2 regions of the Latilactobacillus sp. VITA-14 genome follow, and region 2 is predicted to be linked to the other one. Evidence: predicted binding sites of a transcription regulator. Region 2 holds the regulator's gene; the other holds the start of a gene.
What was found. Region 2 encodes Rex, which represses fermentation and respiration genes when NADH is low (regulators of the CRP and FNR family bind a similar motif). Its sites were predicted from a motif close to TTGTGAANTANTTCACAA; they were not measured.
Positions count from the first base shown of each region.

Region 1: ACF1X7_RS07850 (iron-containing alcohol dehydrogenase) is a predicted target of Rex. The motif match lies at 2,695-2,712, and genes of this name have one in related genera.

Region 1 covers NZ_JBJKTM010000018.1:8,618-15,086, reverse strand. The annotation lists gene ACF1X7_RS07855 (ISL3 family transposase) at 1-1,098, shown strand, start outside; gene ACF1X7_RS07850 (iron-containing alcohol dehydrogenase) at 1,460-2,629, opposite strand; gene ACF1X7_RS07845 (hypothetical protein) at 3,191-3,424, opposite strand; gene ACF1X7_RS07840 (IS3 family transposase) at 3,449-3,712, shown strand; gene ACF1X7_RS07835 (IS3 family transposase) at 3,753-4,595, shown strand; tRNA gene ACF1X7_RS07830 (tRNA-Lys) at 5,722-5,794, opposite strand; gene yycF (response regulator YycF) at 6,023-6,469, shown strand, end outside.
Region 2 covers NZ_JBJKTM010000004.1:82,262-88,730, reverse strand. The annotation lists gene ACF1X7_RS03070 (ABC-F family ATP-binding cassette domain-containing protein) at 85-2,028, opposite strand; gene ACF1X7_RS03065 (redox-sensing transcriptional repressor Rex) at 2,224-2,871, shown strand; gene ACF1X7_RS03060 (CPBP family intramembrane glutamic endopeptidase) at 2,924-3,556, opposite strand; gene groES (co-chaperone GroES) at 3,728-4,012, shown strand; gene groL (chaperonin GroEL) at 4,048-5,673, shown strand; gene ACF1X7_RS03045 (coiled-coil domain-containing protein) at 5,929-6,405, shown strand.

The DNA of each region.
Region 1 (6,469 bases), on a different contig from region 2:
AATGGACACTACGTATCACGCGTGACCTATCTGGCAGCGAATGCGAGTGAACCAGTTTATTTAGAACTCCATAAAGAACGCGTCATTTGTCGTAATTGTAAAGCGTCGTTTATGGCTACTTCTGATGTGGTAGACAAGTACTGTTGTATCTCCCGAGCCACGCGTCAGAAAGTGTTTATGAGTCTACAAGACGACCGCACTCAAGCTAGCATTGCGATCGATGCCGGCATATCAGTTAGCACTGTCTGTCGTTACTTAGACAACTATGATGACTTATTTCGCAGAAATCTTAACTATCTATCGGTTCATCTCGCCATGGATGAATTTAGCGGAATTGGTGGTCGGCTCCATTTCATCTGTATTAATGGCGCTGGTGAGCACGAAATTCAACAAATTCTGCCAGACCGATTCAAGCAAAGTATTACTGATTATTTTAAACAATTTCCAGCAAGTGTTCGAGCACGTGTCAAAACAGTTACCGTAGATCTAAATAGTTACTATCAAGACATTGCCAAGGCAATGTTTCCGCAGGCAAAAATTGTGATCGACCGCTTTCACATCGTTGCAATGATGACTCGAGTTTTTAATCAAAGTCGGGTGCAAACCATGAAAAAGTACAATAAAAGATCCTATGAATATCGCACGTTAAAGTTCGCCTGGCGGCTTTATTTGAAGTATGCCGGAAATCTAGATGAGGAACATGTCTTTTATGACCGACACCTGCGAAAACAACTCACACAACTAGAACGTGTAGAACAAGGACTGACAATTAACGAAGAACTTAAAGCATCGCACGAGTCGATACAAAGCATCATGGAAAACCTTAAGAATCAAGACAAAGACAAGCTTGTGGAAGATCTATATACAAATCAAAATACAAGTCCCTACATGAAAGCAGTGTTTCAAACGTTCAAAAAGAACTTAGTGGTTGTACTCAACGCCAGTGAATCGGACTATACGAATGGCCCAGTCGAAGGCATGAATCGAATGATTAAACAAATTCAACGCACAGCATTTGGATTCCGTAATTACCATCATATGATTTCACGTATTAAGTTACGGCAAATGAGAACAAAACCAATGAAAAAACAGAGTTGAAAGTCGCATGACTTTCAACTCTGTAAAAGCTATTCATCAACAGGATTTGACAAAGAGCCTCATTAATGAGTGATGCTTTTCTTTTTATTAAATATGATAACTTATTTTTAATGATTTATGCTATATATCATAAATTAAAAATTTAGAGACCATTCTCTTGATTAAATGTGTAAAACGATCACACATATACTGATCCGATTAGTCGAGTAATTCCCAAATATTGAAAGAATATTTTGAATCAATATAAAATTAGCTGGTTTTCAAAACCTGTTTAAAACTTGCTCACTTTATTAACTTCAATCTAGATGGTTCATGTTGATCATTGTGACAAAGGGTTCCTGAAGTTCTCTTATTTTTTAACCTATTTTTGATCATATGCTTCTTGGAATAATTGAACGATTTCTTCTTTGGTTCCTTTACGAGGATTTGAAAAAGCATTACCGTCTTTAAGCGCATTCTCAGCCATCAATTCAAAGTCTTCCGGTTTAGCACCAATTGCTTTAATGCTTCGAGGGATCTTGACATCATCACACATTTGGCGCATTGCTTTGATGGATAAGTCGGCAGCATCCCTTGTGGATAATCCGTCCGTATTTTCACCCATAATTTTAGCTAATTGTGCAAATCTTTCCGGTGCGGCAACAATATTATACTTTTCAACAATTGGAAGTAACATTGCACAGCAAACACCGTGTGGCGCATCATATTGACCGCCCAATTGATGGGCCATTGCATGAACATATCCCAAATCAGCATTATTAAAAGCCATACCACCCAACATTTCAGCTTCAACCATTTTGGTGCGGGCTTCAATGTTGTGACCATTAGCAACAGCTTCACGAAGACTTTCTTCAACCAATTTAATTGCTTGAATGCATTGACCATCCGTAATTTCATTTCGGTTGGTTGAAACATAAGGTTCAATTGCCTGAACAAATGTATCCATCCCTGTTGCAGCCGTCAATGATGCCGGAACATCCAACATTAACATTGGATCATTAAATGATACCAATGGAATATTTCGCCATGACACAACAACAAATTTCAATTTAGTTTTTTCATTTGTGATCACACAATGACGGGTCAGCTCCGAACCGGTCCCGGCGGTTGTATTAACAGCCATCAATGGTGGCAATGGATTTTGCAGCGTTTCGATTCCGGCAAGCTTGGTGATGTCATCACCGTTTGTCAAAATGATACCGGTCCCTTTTCCGGCATCATGTGAAGAACCACCACCAACAGTGATAATACTGTCACAATCATTATCTAAATAAACTTTCTTTGCTTCTTGAATATTTCGAATTTTTGGATTAGGTTCAACACCATCATAGATGGTATAAGGAACGCCAACTGCTTCAAGTGACGCTAATGTTTGAGCAACCGGTCCATTGTCCATTGACCGCAAAAACTTGTCAGTCACAATCAATGGCTTTTTCATATTTAACATTTTTGCACGATCGCCAATTTTCTTGATAACCCCTTTACCAAAGAAGTTGACACTCGGCATTAAGAAATCAAAGTTTTCTTTCATTGTAAAAGCTTCCTCCTAGATGGTTATAGTTTGAATCAATTTCATAATAGCATTTTCATACAATAATGCAAACTATTTCACAATCTTTTTAATGTTAATCCTATCTCAAGGCTATTTTAAAGTATAGGGCCCTTAGAAACTGTCCAATATCTATATATTTTTGCTATAATCTAGTGACAACTTTTTGAGCTTTTTATTGAACTAGTCATAGTTAGCCAGTAGAATTATCCAAAAAGCAAAGTTGTTCAATCTAACTAATTTGGGTATTGGCTAAGGGTATCAGGAATTAATTCAATCTTCTTGGCTTATCTACATCATCTATGACCGTCACTTTTAATTAGAAGTAGTTTTTTGTTAACGTTGGAATTATAATTGTTCTCTGACTCTTTTAAATTATAATTAACATTTGTAATTTATTACACAATACGTATTTAAATAAAGATAGTAACAGGCCTCTCAACGATCATTGAGAGGCCTGTTTGTGTCAAAGTACCTACTGAAGCAGGGATCGTATATTAATTAAAGAAAGTGCTTTTACTACCACAACTATTAGAAAGTAGCTCAATTGGTTTGATAATCAACATGGCGAATGGCGGCCAATGGAATAAATTGCGCTTCATCACCAATAATATTATCTTCTTGATAACCTAAGATATGAGTTGTTATTTCCAGTCGGTGGGGATCCTCAAGCTGGCATACATTTAATTGAAGGGTGACGATTAAATCTCGTTGATAGGCTGGATGTAAGCTGATTCCTGAGACAACTTTTAAGAGAGGGTATAATGAATAAATCATCTCTCAAAAGGAAGGAATTTTTACATGCCAACTCGTTACGACAAAGAATTCAAACAAAACATTATCAACCTATATAAGCAAGGCGAATCAGCTGCCCAACTGGCCAGAGAATATGGCATTGGCTATTCAACAGTTCATAAGTGGATCCAGGGCCAGGCCAAAACTCAATCCGGTAAATCGCCAGACAAAATCAAAGCGATGGAAAAGCGACTGGCTTTGCTGTCTGAGGAGAACGAAATCCTAAAAAAGCCCTGGGCTTCCTTGCGCAGAAGTAACCAATATCTTTGATTACATTCACCAAGAAAGCCATCACCACCAGGTAACCAAGATGTGCCGAATCCTCGGTGTTTCCAGAGCTCAGTATTATCGTTATCGATCCCCCAAACCTTCAAAACGCTGGGCCGAAGATGCGGGCTTGAAACAACGGATTCTGCGAATCTTTGCGGAATTTAAGCAGCGATACGGTGTTATGAAGATCCACCATGAATTGAATCTGGAACTTCAACCACTGCAGCTTCGGTGCAGTCCACGACGGATTTCCCGGCTCATGAAGGAACTGGATAGCCACTCCGTTACCGTCAATAAGTGGAAAGCGGCTTCGGCTTCCAAAACCAAGGTTGAACAGCGTCCCAACTTGCTTAAGCAGGATTTCTCGACCACTGGTTTAAATCAAAAATGGACCGCTGATATGACCTATATTCAAACGAAGCGTAATGGCTGGTGTTACTTATCAACCATCATGGACCTGCACTCACGACGGATTATCGGCTATTCGTTCTCAAAAAAGATGGCTACTGATTTAGTCTTAAAGACCCTTGAAAGCGCGGTTAAAAATCGAACCATTACTGGGGACCCGATTATCCATACGGATTTAGGATCACAGTATACCAGCGATGATTACAATCAACGTTTAACTGAGCTACATATCCGCCACTCATACAGCCGTAAGGGTTGTCCGTATGATAATGCGCCAATGGAATCCTTTCACGCTTCCCTCAAAAAGGAATGTGTTTATCCAGTGCCGGTCTTTGAAGATTATGAAACTGCCGCTGCCGTCCTTTTTGAATATGTGCATGCTTTCTACAATAGGAAGAGAATTCATAGTTCACTGGGCTACCAGACCCCCTTACAAGTTGAAATTGCAACACTTACGAGCCAAATGGCCGCCTGATTTAATGCTTTCCAGGGTTCAAATAAGTTATTAATCGCGATTAATGATTTATTTGAGCTGTGGAAGGTAAACGCGGTTCTGAATGTCTCTTAAAATCTGTCTCAAATATTGACTTCAATCCAGATACTTAGCCAATTATAGAAACAGTACAACGGAAAAATCCCATGCTAATTAACTTTAGATACCGTTGATTTTAACGAGATGTTGCCCAATCCATTTTTGGTTTCGGCTAATTGCATGGAAGCAATCTGAGGTACCGAAACGGTAGTTTAGAACCACTCTCCTGAATTAGAGTGGTGGTGTATGTGATGGATTTTATATATCCGACAACTTGGCGGACATGAAAAAAGCTACTATACCGTATCGTCCTGTTGGGCTAAAAAAGGTCGGTCCAAAATTGGACAGACCTTTTCCGTGAGTAAGATAAGCATATCCGCCCCCCTTTAAAATGATTTGCTAATCCCTTGGGGAGACAAACAACGAGAAGGGGTCAAGACTCCGAAGAGATGCGTTATATGCGTGTGAGGGTGGGGTAGTACGGCTGAAAATTAAGCCCTAATTAATTTTAGATGTGGCCAATTTTGGACATATGTTTCCAGTGGGATGCGCTTAGCCTCCTCATGGATCAACTTAGCGGAAAAGTCCGTTCGGTATTAACTTAGAATATAGATTGGCTCAAGTTTGAGCAAGTGTTTTTGGATAGAAACATAATGGCGTAACGAAACGTTACCCCTAAATATAATCTAGATTAAAAAATACAACCAAGCCAAAATTGGGCTCGTTTGAAACATATCCCCAAAACTGGAGACATCCCCTTATCTAATGAATACAGTCGCGATTTACGACGGAAACTAATGCTAGTAGTTGCTAGTATGATCCTTGACGGTCTATGTTTAATATAGGCGGTTGTTTAATGAAGTTAGCCCAAATTAAAAGACGGCCATTGATATGACCGCCTGCAGTAAGTTATGTATATGCCCCGTGCGTGATTTTTGTTGAATACGTGAATACGGTTTTGAATACGGTTTGTCGTATTCACTGTGAATACTAATCTGCTAAGAAGAAATAAAAAAGCCGTCATATCAATGCCTAAGCACCTCTATAACGACTTATCATGTATACTTGATGGGTGGTCAGGGGATCGAACCCTGGACCCACGGATTAAGAGTCCGTTGCTCTGCCAGCTGAGCTAACCACCCATATGATGTCTCGCCTTACGACTTAAATATCATAGCATATTAAACAAACTTTTGTAAACAGTTATTTGTATTTTTTTTGAATAAAGTTACTGAGCGCGTAAGAATTAATCGTTATAGGGATTAACAATGTCGTTAATCCAGTTGGTAGGAATTGACCTAATTTTGAATTGCCTTCTGAAAATGAGTATAATAGAAGGCAAAGCATCCACATTCAAGGAGGATCCGCACATGGCTAAAAAAATACTAGTCGTTGATGATGAAAAACCGATCTCTGACATTGTTAAATTTAATCTAACCAAAGAGGGTTACGAAGTCTACACGGCTTATGATGGTGAAGAAGCCTTACAACAAGTTGAAGAGGCTGTCCCAGATTTAATTCTATTAGATCTGATGTTACCGAAGATTGATGGGCTAGAAGTGGCCCGCCAAGTGCGTAAATCGCATGATATGCCAATTATTATGGTGACGGCTAAAGATTCTGAAATCGATAAAGTGATTGGCCTCGAACTCGGTGCCGATGATTATGTGACGAAACCATTCTCAAATCGAGAATTAGTGGCGCGAGTTAAGGCTAACTTACGCCGGCAAGGTACAACGAGTCAATCAGATAAAGAAGCAAATGAAGAAAATCACGAGATTAACATCGGGGATTTAACGATCCATCCTGATGCTTAT
Region 2 (6,469 bases):
AGCTACACAAGTCAAACGATTGCTTGTAGCAAGCATTCGCCATGTTAGGCTGATGCTCGCAGCATAACCGGCTTTTGACGCACTCTATTGTGTTAGTTCTTCTAGTGCCATCGCTTGTTCTTCCCAGTCTGATTCTGTTTGAGCGAGTTCAGCTTGGACTTTTTCTAGGTCTTGTTGTAGTTCTTGAAGCATGAGGGGTTTAGTAATTACGTCTGCTTGGGTCATTTGTTCTTGGATTGCGTTGGCCTTAGTCTCTAGTGCGGCCATTTTTTCTTCTAAAGCAGTAACTTCGCGTTCTAGTTTCCGTTGTGCACGTTGGTTTTCCTTACTTGCTTTGTAGGCATCTTGTACATTGGCACTTGGTTGGATAATTGCACTGTTTTGGCTAGCTGCTTCTGCGTAAGCTGTTTCTTCAGCTTTCTTGGCGAGGTAGTAATCGTAATCACCGAGGTATCGTTTGCTACCAGTATCTGATAGTTCGATAATGCCAGTGGCGACTTGATTGATGAAATACCGGTCATGGGAAATGAAGAGGACGGTGCCATCGAATTCACGGAGGGCTTTTTCCAAGACTTCCTTGCTATCAATGTCCAAATGGTTCGTTGGTTCATCCATGATTAAGAAATTGTCATGGTTCATCGCGAGTTTCGTCAAGAGTAAGCGGGCTTTTTCACCACCACTGAGTTGTGACACAACCTTTAAAACATCGTCACCGGTGAATAAGAAACTACCAAGTAGTGTGCGAATTTCCTTTTCAGGTGTTGTATGGTGTTCATCCCATAATTCGTTGAGGACGGTTTTGTTAGTGTGTAAATTGCGTTGCTCTTGATCGTAGTAGCCGATTGAAACGTTACTACCGACTTTTTCATGGCCTTTGATGAACGGAATTTGGTGCAAGATACTTTTGAGAAGGGTCGATTTACCAATTCCGTTAGGTCCGATGATGGCTAAGCGTTCGTGGCGGTTCACTTCAAAATTGATTGGTTGTACCATGATTTTATCGGGGGAATAGCCGACAGCGGCATCGCTTACTTGCAATACTTCGTTACCGCTTGGATGTTCGCTTTCGAAATGAAAATGAATTTTACCGGCTTCGTTTTGCGGCCGGTCTAATTTATCCATCTTTTCGAGTTGACGGCGGCGACTTTGGGCTTGTTTCGTGGTACTTGCGCGCACTAAGTTTTTATCAACAAAGGTCTGAAGTTTATCGATTTCAGCTTGTTGTTTTTCATAAGCCTTCCATTCGAGTGAGAGGTTAGCTTCTTTTAAACTTAAGAAATGGCTGTAATTGCCGGTATAATGGGTCAATGTGTGGCGACTCATGTCGTAGACTTCTTTAGTGATTTTATCTAAGAAGTACCGGTCATGCGAGACGGTGAGCAAGGCACCGGGATAAGTTTGTAAATAATTTTCCAACCATGTTAGTGTTTCGATATCTAAATGGTTCGTTGGTTCGTCCAAAATAAGGACGTCTTTTTTCTCAAGCAATAACTTAGCAAGTGCGAGTCGCGAGCGTTCGCCTCCCGATAGTGTACTGATTGGCTTTTCAAAGGTGTCTTCTGGAAATTGGAAACCATGTAAGACGCCACGGATTTCGGCTTCATAGCCGTAACCATTAGCTTCAGAGAAATCGTGTTGGACTTGGTCATATCGTTTTAGTAAGGCTGCATATTCTTCGCTAGCATGGTCAATGGTTGTGTCCGCAATTGCGGTCTCGAGTTCATGCATTTGGGCTTCCATTTGGCGGAGATCATCGAAAATGGTTAACATCTCCGCATAGATTGTCCGGGTTGAGTCTAAGCCACTATCTTGCGCTAAGTAACCGACTTGAGCATTTTTGCTAAGAATGATTTGGCCTTCATCAGGCGTTGTGATGCCGGCAATCATTTTTAATAAGGTTGATTTACCAGCCCCGTTTGGACCAACGAGGGCAACACGGGCGCGGTCTTGTACTTCGAGTTGTGCGTTTTTGAAAAGGTAATCGCCGCCAAAACTGCGTGCGACTTGTTGAACTTGTAATAATATCACGGCTAAAAATCCTTTCGTGCGGTGTTTTTTAAAGTTAATTGCGTTCATTTTTATAATACTACTGTCAACTATCATAACAGATTTAAACGATGGACAGTCAAAATTGTAAATATATTGCTTTTCACAAGAAAATTCAGTATGATTTCAGTATGGTACTACACTATTTTCACAAGCAAATCAAAAAGGAGGTTTCAAATGGTTGAGAATAATATCCCAAGAGCAACTGCAAAACGATTGCCTTTATATTACCGCTATTTAAACTTTTTGAACAATTCAGGGAAAACTAAAATTTCCTCTACTGGATTATCTGAAGCAGTTAAAGTAGATAGTGCGACAATTCGTCGTGATTTTTCATATTTCGGTGCACTGGGCAAACGTGGTTATGGCTATGATGTCGCTTCGTTGCTAGATTTTTTCAAGAAGACCTTGAACCAAGATCGATTGACAAACGTTGCATTGATTGGGGTGGGGAATTTAGGCCACGCCTTATTGAACTACAACTTTAAGCAAACCAATAATATTCGGATTAGCGCAGCATTTGATGTTAAACCCGAAATGATTGGAACAATTCAAACCGGTGTTCCTGTCTATTCAATGGACGAGATGGCCGAACAATTGAAGAACCAACAGATCGAGATTGTCATTTTAACAGTGCCAATTGATGAAGCTCAAGAAGTCACCGATGAATTAGTGGCTGCTGGGATTAAAGGGATTATGAACTTTACGCCAATTCGAATTTCTGTGCCATCAAACGTACGGATTCAAAATGTTGATTTGGCTAAAGAACTACAAACTTTGATTTACTTCCTCGATAATTATACTGATGAACAAAATCAAGAATAAAAATAGCGTTTAAACAAGTTGCTCGTAGTAGCCGCCTGTTTGAACGCTTTTTTTAACGATTGAGATACAGTAAAGTGACGATCAGGTTCATCCCAGCATGGCTGATGATTGTGGTGAAAATCGAACCTGTCTTGCGGTACAGCCAACATAGGAAAAGACCGATGGCCGTGTAGATTAACAAATGCCCGTCCTGATGTAAAAAAGCAAACAGTAAACTTGAAATGATGGCGGCTAAAATGCGGTTTAAGCGACTGGCTAATCCACCAAAGATTGCTTTGCGAAACGTGATTTCTTCCATAATCGGTGCGGCGATGGTCGTTGCTAAAATAAGAAACGGTTGTTGTTGCATCATGGTCATCAGTGAAATGGTGTTGAGCGATTTGGCAGTGATGTGGAGAATGTTTTGTTCAATGAAGCCGGCGAGAATCTGAATTACTAAGACCAGTACAATGCCACACACCCCCCAAATGATAATGGGTTTGAGTGGGAAAGGCCGCTGCTCAATGGCATTGGCTTGTGTGCGTTGATTAAGATAGAGTAACCAGGCGGCACCGAGGCAATCAACAATGGTTGTGATTAGAAAAAACGAGGCAGATAGATGACCAAAACGGACGACTGCACTAGGAATCAATAAAATGAACAAATAGCTAATGATAATTGAAAAATTTTGTTTGTATAGCGTCATGTGAAAGCTCCTCAAAGGTTGTTGTGACAATAGCTTAGCGTATTAGCACTCAAATTGCAAAAGTGCTAGCATAATACTTGCAATGTTCTGAAAAAATGCTATGATAAAAATTGTGATTAGCACTTGATATGATAGAGTGCTAAAAAAGTAAAATTGATGGAGGGATTTTAAGTGTTAAAACCATTAGAAGATCGCGTGATTATCGCCGTTAAAGACGAAGAAGAACAAACAGTAGGTGGGATTGTTTTGGCAAGTAATGCTAAACAAAAACCACAAACCGGCAAAGTAGTCGCAGTTGGTACCGGCACATTAACAAGTGACGGCAAACGAATTCCACTTGATATTAAAGAAAACGATGAAGTTATTTACGATAAATATGCAGGTTCAGAAGTTGAATATGAAGGTCAACGATATTTAGTGCTCCATGCTAAAGATATTATGGCTATTGTTGAATAATAATAAACAAAAAAATTTTTTGAGGTGAATAAATTATGGCAAAAGAACTTAAATTTTCAGAAGACGCACGTTCAAAAATGTTGGCAGGGGTTGACCAATTAGCCAACACAGTGAAAACAACATTAGGACCAAAAGGCCGGAACGTTGTTTTGGAAAAAGCTTACGGTTCACCAGAAATTACTAATGATGGTGTGACAATCGCTAAAGCAATCGAATTAGAAGATCATTTTGAAAATATGGGTGCTAAGTTAGTTTCTGAAGTGGCTTCAAAAACGAATGACATCGCTGGTGATGGGACAACTACTGCTACTGTTTTAGCTCAAGCAATTATTCGTGAAGGGATGAAGAACGTCACAGCCGGCGCTAACCCAGTTGGGATTCGTCGTGGGATTGAATTAGCAACTAAAGAAGCTGTTAAGAAGTTACACGAAATTTCACACAAAGTCGAAAGTAAAGATGCCATTGCCCAAGTGGCTGCTGTTTCATCAGCTAACGAAGAAACTGGTCGTTTAATTGCTGATGCAATGGAAAAAGTTGGCAACGATGGGGTCATCACAGTTGAAGAATCAAAAGGGATTGATACTGAATTAAGCGTTGTTGAAGGGATGCAATTCGATCGTGGTTACTTGTCACAATACATGGTAACGGATAACGATAAGATGGAAGCTGACCTAGATAACCCATATATCTTAATTACAGATAAAAAGATTTCAAATATTCAAGATGTTTTACCACTTTTACAATCAATCGTGCAAGAAGGTAAAGCCTTGTTAATCATCGCTGATGATGTTGATGGCGAAGCATTACCAACACTTGTCTTGAACAAGATTCGTGGGACATTCAACGTGGTTGCTGTAAAAGCCCCTGGTTTTGGTGATCGTCGTAAGGAACAATTAGAAGATATCGCCACATTAACAGGTGCCACAGTGATTACAAGTGACCTCGGTCTAGAATTGAAAGAAACAACTATCGATCAATTAGGGACAGCTGGTAAGGTAACTGTTACAAAAGATGATACAACAATCGTTGAAGGTGCTGGTAGCAAAGATGCCATCGCTGAACGGGTTGAAAACATCAAGAAACAAATTGCTGAAACAACATCAGACTTTGACCGTGAAAAATTACAAGAACGCTTGGCTAAATTAGCTGGTGGCGTTGCAGTGATTAAAGTCGGTGCTGCCACAGAAACAGAATTGAAAGAACAAAAATATCGGATTGAAGATGCTTTGAACGCAACGCGTGCAGCTGTTGAAGAAGGCTACGTTGCCGGCGGTGGGACAGCATTAATCGATGTGATCGAAAGTGTTGCTGCGCTTAAAGAAGAAGGCGACGTTCAAACCGGGATTAACATTGTGCTTCGTGCATTGGAAGAACCTGTTCGTCAAATCGCAACCAACGCTGGTCTTGAAGGCTCAGTAATTGTTGAAAAAGTTAAATCACAACCAGTTGAAGTCGGCTACAATGCAGCCAACGGCAACTGGGAAAATATGATTGAAGCCGGCATCTTAGATCCAACTAAGGTGACACGTTCAGCATTACAAAATGCAGCTAGTGTGGCTGCCTTAATGTTAACAACTGAAGCAGTGGTTGCTGACAAACCAGAAGACAACCCAGCACCAGCAGCAGGCATGGACCCATCAGCAATGGGCGGTATGATGTAAAGAAGTGCGTTTGAAACGGGTTGATTCTGAGCATTAACCTAAAAATGAGCGTTCTGGCGGTTTTTTGCCATAACGCTCGTTTTGTAGTTAAGCGGAAGTCGTTATAACCAAAAAGCACGATTAAATCCAAAGTTCCAAAACTGGCAAAAGTTTTGGAACTTTTTTATTTTTCAAAAAAAATGCGCATATATAAATTGTGCGCAACCCTATTAATTAATTTTGACTGCGGTATAATAATAGTTGGAGGAGTTGACAATGATTTTTCGAAACCGGCGGATACTGATAACCTGTTTAATGTTAGGTGGCTTCTTTTTAGCGCGACCACAAACGGTCCAAGCAACGCCTGAAGAAACGCAAACTGCCATTAAGACAGCACAAGATCATCTATCCGAATTGAATAATAATATTAGTAATTTAACGTTAAAAACAACGCAATTGAACGAACAAATGACTGCAAAACAGGCGGATATTAAAGAAAAACAAGACGAGTTCAGCAAAACATCTGCTGATTATCAAAAGCAAGTGGCGATTATTGAAGGTAACCTGCGGCAATTACAAACACGAGATAGCAGTTTTAATCTTGATATGATCGATAGTTTATTGTCGAGCCAAAGTTTGAGCGATTTATTCCAAAAAGGTTCAATTATCAATCGACTGTTAGACGCTAAGGCGGATAATGCCGCTGAAACGGCCTCATTAGCTGAAAAAAAGCTGAACAAAAGACTGAATTAGAAGCGCAACAGGCCAAGCTGGTATCATTATCACAGGAAAATGATGCTGCAATTAAGGACTTAGA